Regions from separate parts of the Pseudomonas sp. LjRoot277 genome, predicted to be linked through region 2. Evidence: riboswitches for the same ligand, from Rfam matches in the RefSeq annotation. Region 2 holds a riboswitch; the other holds the start of a gene.
The links. A riboswitch is a leader RNA that binds a small molecule or an ion and turns the genes downstream of it on or off. The one in region 2 is predicted to bind cobalamin.

Region 1: linked by a shared signal. The riboswitch ahead of cobW (cobalamin biosynthesis protein CobW) and the one ahead of cobO (cob(I)yrinic acid a,c-diamide adenosyltransferase) in region 2 are both predicted to bind cobalamin.

The regions. Positions count from the first base shown of each region.
Region 1 covers NZ_CAXURI020000001.1:2,777,497-2,781,913, forward strand. Annotated here, with positions in the region: gene ACSQ87_RS13225 (cobalamin biosynthesis protein) at 1-182, opposite strand, end outside; gene ACSQ87_RS13230 (CbtA family protein) at 179-886, opposite strand; gene ACSQ87_RS13235 (CbtB domain-containing protein) at 898-1,101, opposite strand; cobalamin riboswitch at 1,223-1,451, opposite strand; cobalamin riboswitch at 1,645-1,859, shown strand; gene cobW (cobalamin biosynthesis protein CobW) at 1,961-3,022, shown strand; gene cobN (cobaltochelatase subunit CobN) at 3,026-4,417, shown strand, end outside.
Region 2 covers NZ_CAXURI020000001.1:1,952,073-1,956,489, forward strand. Annotated here, with positions in the region: gene ACSQ87_RS09305 (PQQ-dependent sugar dehydrogenase) at 1-1,309, opposite strand, end outside; gene ACSQ87_RS09310 (hypothetical protein) at 1,378-1,962, opposite strand; cobalamin riboswitch at 2,118-2,349, shown strand; gene cobO (cob(I)yrinic acid a,c-diamide adenosyltransferase) at 2,431-3,042, shown strand; gene ACSQ87_RS09320 (cobyrinate a,c-diamide synthase) at 3,039-4,417, shown strand, end outside.

The sequences.
Region 1 (4,417 bases), 830 kb from region 2:
AGTTCGATCAAGCCAGGTTCTTCGCGCTTCAGGTCGATGCTGGCCAGCGCCTTGATCTGGTGAAGTTCGATTTTATGTGCCTGTAACGCCTGATCGAGCAGCGCCCGCAGCGTGCTGACGGGGCAGCCGCGCTGGCAGCCCAGGCCGACCACTAAAGTCGGCGCTGTGCTGATCTCAGTCATGCGTGGTATTGACCATCGCTTTTGCGGCGGAACAACCAGGCACTGATCAGGCCCAGGGCCAGCCAGAATGCCACGTTGGTCAGCTGCGAAGCGATTTTGAACTGAGCTTCCAGGGCTTGCGGAGCCAGCATCGAGTGGACTTCCGGTTGTGGTGCGCCGATCACGTGAGGAACGGCCAGGATTGCTACGCCGAGCACTTTCATCAGCCAGTGACGGCTGAACACGATCAATGCGATGCCAACTGCGGTGGAGGCAGCCGTGCCGATCCACCAGATCTGCCGTTGCGCCAAATCAGCCGCGGCAGTGCCCGGCAGCTCAGGCGGCAGACCGAGGGTCGGTGCCAGCACGAACGTCGCGTAACCGGCCAGACCCCAAAGCAGGCCTTGGGAGGTTTTGGTCGGAGCGCGCAAGGTGTAAAGACCGGCCAGCATCAGCGCGAAACCGACTGCTACCACCAGGTTGCCGCCGGTAGTGGACAGCACGCGCTGCCAGCCGTCTTCCGGTTCCCACGCTTCAGCATCGTGGGTGTGAGCGGCGACTGCACCTGCGGCGTGTTCGTGAACTTCAACAGCGGCGGGCTCGGATTTTTCGAACGTCTCGGCCTGCAGAATCAGTGGCGCCACCCAGAAGCTTTGCAGCAGGGTCAGCAACAGGGCGGCCAGCAGCCCGGTGAACCCTGCGGTTTGCGCAATACGCTTGATCATGTCATCAGGTCTCAATGGCACGGGAATGCGGAGCTGTGGCGGGTATCGTGCGCGGCGTTATGCACCGCTTCGATGTGCGAGAAACCGGCGAAATACACCAGGCAGGCACCCAGGATCGACGCACATACGGCGGCGGTCAGGCGTTGAGTCAGGGTGTTGGTGGTGCTGGCGGTGCTCTTATCGGTGTTGCTGCCGGTGCTGCTGATGATCGACATGGCGCTTCCCTCTGGTCTGTCAGCGGGTGATTTAGAGCGCATGGAAGACCCCTGCGAGTCGGGCACGCAGAGGTTCAAACAGCGCCCGCCCACCGCGGGTTTGTTATTCAGTGATCGTAATGGTCACTTTGTGTTGCGGGCCGGTCTCCGGGCTCACGAGGGGCACTGGCTTTCGCCTTGACCTGCAAGCATCACCTTCCCATGCCGAACTGCTGGCACAGTGGATCTGACGCTTCGCTCGCTTACCGTTGCGGGGGCAGCACCGGACTGACATGACTTTAGAGTAAAGCACATGATTCACCGGTTTCCCGTTTCACCCTCTGAAGGGCACCCGTAACAAGGCGTGTAGGAGAGCATGGGCGGGGGTTGGACGTCAATTGGCAAGGGTTCTCAGTTGGAAACTGCGGCGCTCCCTTCGCGAGCAAGCCCGCTCCCACATTTGGAATGCATTCCCCTGTGGGAGCGGCGGTGCGACGATTCGACTTGCTCGCGAAGGGGGCGCCATAGAACTCAGGTGAACATTGACCCGCCCCCACACGATGCGTAGCCTTGCGCTTTCGAGGTTCTTCGGCGTCTGCCGAAGCTAAGAAGGGAACGCGGTCGATGCCGCGGCTGCCCCCGCAACTGTGAACGGTGATGTTCGCTGCCACGCCACTGCAAACCCTGTGCAACGGGTTCGCGGGAAGGCGCAGCGAATGCCAGGCCCACAAACCCGGCACACCGTCAGCCAGGAGACCTGCCTCGACACAGATTCTCACTACAACCGGGCGGGGTGATCCGGTGGCGGAACTCTTGCGCGCGCACATCCGTCGCAGCGATTGTCGTCCCGTATGCCCGCCACCTTGCCAAAGGGCATCCGATGAAAACACTGGCCAAACTCCCCGTCACCATCGTTACCGGCTTCCTCGGCTCGGGCAAAACCACCTTGCTGCGGCACATGCTCGACAACGCTCAGGGCCGTCGCATTGCGGTGATCGTCAACGAGTTCGGCGAGCTGGGCATCGACGGCGAAATCCTCAAGCAGTGCTCCATCGGCTGCACTGAAGAAGAAGCCAACGGCCGCGTCTACGAACTGGCCAACGGCTGCCTGTGCTGCACCGTTCAGGAAGAGTTCTTCCCGGTGATGCGCGAACTCGTCGCCCGTCGCGGCGACCTCGACCACATCCTCATCGAAACCTCGGGCCTGGCCCTGCCAAAACCGTTGGTGCAAGCCTTCCAGTGGCCGGAAATCCGCAGCGCCTGCACCGTTGATGCGGTGATCACCGTGGTCGACAGCCCAGCGGTTGCCGCCGGCACCTTCGCGGCTTTCCCGGACCAGGTCGATGCCCAGCGCAAACTCGACCCGAACCTGGACCACGAATCGCCGCTGCACGAACTGTTCGCCGACCAACTGGCCAGCGCCGACCTGGTGATCCTCAACAAGGCCGACCTGATCAGCCCCGAAGACCTGGCCCGTGTGCGCCTGGAAGTCGCTGAAGAACTGCCGCCCGCGGTGAAAGTCATCGAAGCCAGCAGCGGTCGTCTGCCACTGGACGTGCTGATCGGCCTCGGCGCCGGCTCCGAAGAACACATTGACAGCCGTCACAGCCATCACGATCACCACCATGAAGGCGAAGACGATCACGACCACGATGCCTTTGACTCCATCTCCATCGAACTGCCGCAAGCCGACGAAAGTCTGCTGCTGGACGCGCTGACCCAACTGGTGGTCCAGCACGGCATCCTGCGCGTCAAAGGCTTCGCGGCGATTCCGAACAAGCCGATGCGCTTGCTGATCCAGGGCGTGGGCACACGTTTCGACAAGCACTTCGACCGTCAGTGGGGCGCCGATGAAGCGCGCACCACGCGTCTGGTGTTGATCGGTCAGGCGCTGGATGCCGCGCTGCTCGAAACGCAATTGCGCGCCGCGCTCAGCGTTTAAGCCATGCACCTGCTCAGGACCCAGCCCGGCGGTTTCGTGTCGGATGACAACATTGCCGACCTAGGGCAAACCCCCGCCGAGCTGGTGATCCTGTGCAGCGGCGATTCCAGCCTCGCGCTGCTCGCCGAAGCGGCGCAGCAGTTGCCCGACGATTACCCGAGCGTGCGCCTGGCCAACCCGATGCAGGTGCAGAATCACGCCTCGGTCGATCTCTACTTCGACGAAGTGCTGCGCCACGCCAAGGTGATTCTGATTTCGTTGCACGGCGGCATCGCCTATTGGCGTTACGGCGTCGAGCAACTGGTGCAACTGTCGGAGCGCGGTGTGCAGCTGATTCTGGTGCCAGGCGATGACCGCCCGGACCCTGAACTCAGCGAGCTAAGCACGGTGGGTGCGGAAGACCGCGATCGGCTCTGGCAGTTTCTGCGTCAGGGCGGCATGAGCAATGCCCTGGATTTTTTCCGCTGCCTTGCCAATCGTTGGCTGGATCGCGACTACGCCTGGGCCGAGCCGCAAACCCTGCCGCGCACGGCGATCTACCACCCGCAAAAAAGCCCCGCTGAACTGAAGGATTGGCAAGCCGACTGGCAGGCCGATCAACCGGTGGCGGCGGTGCTGTTCTACCGCTCGCATTTGCAGGCGGCCAACACCGGTTTCATCGATATTTTCTGCCAGCGTTTGCAGGCGGCAGGGTTGAATCCTTTGCCGATTGCAGTGGCCAGTTTGAAAGAACCCGGCTGCCTGACGGTGGTCGAGGACCTGTTGGACGAAGTCGAAGCCGGCGTGATTCTCAACACCACCGGTTTCGCTCAATCCAGTCCCGAAGCGCCGCACTTGCGACCGTTTCGCCGCAACATCCCGGTGATCCAGGCGATTTGCGCCCAGGACAACGAACCCGGTTGGCGCGCCAGCGAACAAGGCCTCGGTCCGCGCGATCTGGCGATGCACATCGCGCTGCCGGAACTGGACGGGCGGATCATCAGCCGACCGATCAGCTTCAAAGACCTGGCCTGGCGCAGTGAGCGCAGCCAATCCGATGTGGTCTGCTATCGGCCACAACCGGAGCGTATGGATTTTGTCGCCGAACTGGCGCGACGCTGGATCGATCTGGCGCGGGTGCCCAATGCTGAAAAACGCATCGCCCTGATCCTCGCCAACTACCCGACCCGTGATGGTCGCATCGGCAATGGCGTGGGTCTCGACACCCCGGCCGCCGCGCTGAATATCCTGCGTGCGCTGCATAAAGAAGGTTATCCGCTGCCGGCCGAGTTGCCTGATAGCGGCACCGCGTTGATCCAGCAGTTGCTGGGTGGCGTCAGCAACGACCTCGAAACCCTCGACCAACGTCCGTGTCATCAAAGCCTGTCGATGGACGACTACAACCTGATGTTCAAC
Region 2 (4,417 bases):
TGGCCGCCGAAACCCGCCACACCTTGTTGCCCACGTCATCCGCCACCAACAAATCACCCTGCTGATCAATCACCACACCCACCGGCCGGCCCATGGCTTTTTCTTCGTTGTTGAGGAATCCGGTGAGGACATCAACCGGCTGTCCGGCCGGTTTCCCTGCGCTGAACGGTACGAAAATCACTTTGTAGCCACTGTGCGGTTTACGGTTCCACGAGCCGTGCTGGCCAATGAATGCCCCTTCCTTGAACTGCGCCGGCAGTCTGTTGCCTTCAGCAAACGTCAGGCCCAACGAGGCGGTATGCGGGCCGACCGCGTAGTCCGGCGCAATGGCCTTGGCCACCAGGACGGGGTTTTGCGGCTCGACGCGGATGTCGACGTGCTGACCGTAATAACTGTAAGGCCAGCCGTAGAACCCGCCGTCCTTCACTGATGTGATGTAATCCGGCACCAGGTCGCTGCCGATCTCGTCGCGCTCGTTGACCGCCGTCCACAGTGCGCCGCTCCGAGGTTCCCAGGCCAGGCCGTTGGGATTACGAATCCCCGAGGCGAAGATTCGATGGTTGCCGGTGGCGCGATCCACTTCCCAGATCGCTGCGCGACCTTCTTCCATGTCCATGCCGTTTTCGGCCACGTTGCTGTTGGAGCCCACCGTGACGTACAGCTTGCTGCCGTCCTTGCTGGCGATGACGTTTTTGGTCCAGTGGTGATTCAGCGTACCGCCCGGCAGGTCGATCACCTTCATCGGCTGTGACTTGATCGCCGTCTCGCCGTTTTCATAGTGGAAGCGCAGCAAGCGGTCCGTGTCGGCGACGTACAGGTCATTGCCGACCAGGGTCATGCCGAAGGGGGAGTTGAGATTTTCCAGGAACACCGTGCGGGTTTCGGCGATGCCGTCGTGGTCCTTGTCCCGCAGCAGCGTGATGCGGTTCGGGCTCGGTACTTTGGCGCCGGCACGGCCCATGACTTTGCCCATGACCCAGCCACGAATGCCTTTGCCGTCATCGGGTTTGGGTGGTGCGTTGGTTTCGGCGACCAGCACGTCGCCGTTGGGCAGCACGTAGAGCCAGCGCGGGTGATCGAGACCTTCGGCAAAAGCCGCCACCTGAGTCCCTGTCGCGGCGATCGGTTTCGCACCGTCCGGCCAGCCGATCGCCGGGGCGATGTTCACCGTCGGGATCAGGGTTTTGTTCGGTTCTGGCAGCTTGGGCGACGGGCCGGTGCCGTCGGAGACTTGCAGCCTGGCGGTTTCACCACAGGCCGCAAGCCCTCCGGCGAGCACGATGACGAGAGCGAGCTGGGGCTTGCGCATGCTGATCTTCCCTATGAATGCATTGACCTATTCAATAGAGAAGCGCAGGTGCGCGATGGTTCAACGGGTCAGCCGCGGGCTTCCTTGAACAGCACGGCTATGCCCGGGTGATAATTGCCGGCTTCGTTGCGCAACTTGCGATAGGCATAGGGGAAGTACCAGGCCACCGCGCAGGTGTGTTCCTTTTGCAGGTCGTCGACCATGTCCTGGAGTTCTTCCGGGGTGGAGCTTTGTTGGGCTTTTTGTGGCGCGACAAACAGGCAGCCGAGTTTCAGGTCGCTGGCGTAGCTGATGCGCTTGGCGTCGCTGGTGATGTCCTGCAATGCTTGAGTCAGGTTCAGGCTGTTGACGCGTGGCCAGCGCTGGGTCGCCTGAAGGTAAGCGCGTTCTTCGGTGGTCGCGATAAACAGGTCGGCGCGGCCATTGCGTTCGCCTTCTTCGGTCTGTTTGCGGGTCGGTGTTTGTTGCAGCGTGACCATTTCCGCCATCCAGGCCGCGGCGGACAGCAGGCTCAGGTTGGCTTTTTCGTCGAACCAGTAAGGCGTGTCGTTATCGCCGCGCACGGCGTTGTAGCGGTCGATACAGTCAAACCAGCGTTCCAGCACCGGGCGCAGGAATTCCAGCTTCGGATTGCTGATGATCATGCCTTGCATGTGGCTCACCCTTGTTATTTGTGTTGTGAGGTTGTGGCTCTTTGATATCACTGCTGAGAGTGTGGCACAAGATTGGCGTCAGATAATTGATCGACGGCAGTTAATCGCTCGCAGGCCGCCCGTCTTCAATTGACGCTCCATCCCCAACCCTCTAACCTTCGCGGCTTGTTTCAGGTGCTCTGTGACCTTGGTCGACAGAGTGAAACAGGGAAGCCGGTGAGTGATTCTCTTCAATTGATGAAGGCTCACGATCCCGGCGCTGCCCCCGCAACGGTAAATGAGTGAAGACTGCGCCTTGAGCCACTGTGTCGTATGACATGGGAAGGCGCGCAGTCAGGCGAAACGCCGCTCATGAGCCCGGAGACCGGCCTGATCCATCCAGCGGCATCACGGTGGGCGATGCCAGGCTTTTTGCCGTCTATTCTTGTGCCTGCCCGCCGTTATCCAGCCTCAACGGAGAGCTCCCCCATGACTGATACCCCCGATCGTGACGAACGTCATCTGGCGCGCATGCTGCGCAAAAAAGCCGTGATCGACGAACGCATCGCCAATTCCCCGAATGAATGCGGCCTGCTGCTGGTGCTGACCGGCAACGGCAAAGGCAAAAGCAGTTCGGCCTTCGGCATGCTCGCCCGGTCCATGGGGCACGGCATGCAGTGTGGCGTGGTGCAGTTCATTAAAGGGCGCAGCAGCACCGGCGAAGAACTGTTCTTCCGTCGCTTTCCGGAACAGGTGCGTTTTCATGTGATGGGCGAGGGCTTTACCTGGGAAACCCAGGATCGCCAGCGTGACATCGCCGCCGCTGAAGCCGCGTGGGCGGTGTCCCGCGAATTGCTGCGTGATCCGTCGATCGGCCTGGTGGTGCTGGATGAATTGAACATTGCGCTCAAGCACGGTTATCTGGATCTCGATCAGGTGCTCAGCGACTTGCAGGCCCGTCCGCCGATGCAGCACGTGGTGGTGACCGGTCGCGGCGCCAAGCCGGAGATGATCGAACTGGCCGACACCGTCACCGAAATGGGCGTGATCAAGCACGCATTCCAGGCCGGGATCAAAGCGCAAAAAGGCGTCGAATTGTGAGTCAGCCACGTCATTGCCCGGCGGTGTTGATTGCCGCGCCGGCCTCCGGTCAGGGCAAGACCACCGTCACCGCCGCACTGGCCCGTTTGCATCGCAATCAGGGGCGCAAGGTGCGCGTATTCAAATGCGGCCCGGACTTCCTCGACCCGATGATTCTCGAGCGCGCCAGCGGTGCGCCGGTGTATCAACTGGACATGTGGATGGTCGGCGAGCAGGAAAGTCGTCGACTGTTGTGGGAAGCCGCCGGCGAAGCCGATCTGATTCTCATCGAAGGCGTCATGGGTCTGTTCGACGGTACGCCGTCCAGCGCTGATCTGGCGCGACATTTCGGTGTACCGGTGCTGGGTGTGATCGACGGCACTGCCATGGCGCAGACCTTTGGTGCACTGGCGTTGGGGCTGGCGCGCTATCAGCCGGACTTGCCGTTTGCCGGTGTGCTGGCCAACCGCGTCGGCACCCTGCGTCACGCGCAATTACTGGAAGGTAGTCTCACTGAAGGTTTGCGCTGGTACGGTGCCTTGTCCCGGGAAACCGGGATCGAATTGCCGAGTCGACACCTCGGGCTGGTTCAGGCCAGTGAGTTGAACGATCTCGATCTGCGCCTCGATGCAGCGGCCGATGCACTGGCCAGCAGCTGCGAGGTCGCGCTGCCACCGGCAGTGGAATTCGCCGCGCCTGATGTGATCGCAGCCGAGCCGTTGCTGGCCGGTGTGCGAATTGCCGTGGCCCGTGACGAAGCGTTTGCCTTCACCTACGGCGCCAGCCTGGATTTGCTGCGGGCCATGGGCGCCGAATTGTCGTTTTTCTCGCCGATCCGTGACGCGCAATTGCCGCCGGCAGACAGCCTCTATCTGCCGGGCGGTTATCCCGAATTGCACCATGTGGCGCTGTCGCAGAACACCACGATGCTGGACGCTATTCGCGCTCATCATGCGGCGGGCAAACCGTTGTTGGCCGAGTGCGGCGGCATGCTGTATCTGCTCGATTCGTTGACCGATGTCGAGGGCACTCGCGCTGAACTGGTCGGCTTGCTGGCCGGTGATGCGGTGATGCAAAAGCGTCTGGCCGCGTTGGCGTTGCAGGCGGTCGAGTTGCCGGAAGGTTCGTTGCGCGGACACACCTATCACCATTCGCTGACCAGTACCGAGCTTGAGCCGATTGCTCGTGGCTTGAGCCCGAACGGTGGGCGAGGGGCGGAGGCGGTCTATCGTGAAGGGCGGATGACGGCCTCTTATGTGCACTTTTATTTTCCGTCCAATCCATCGGCGATTGCCGCGCTGTTTGCGCCTGACCTTGAGGACGCCTTCGCGAGCAAGCCCGCTCCTACAGTTGACTGCGTTTCGTCAGGCAACACGCCATCCAATGTGGGAGCGGG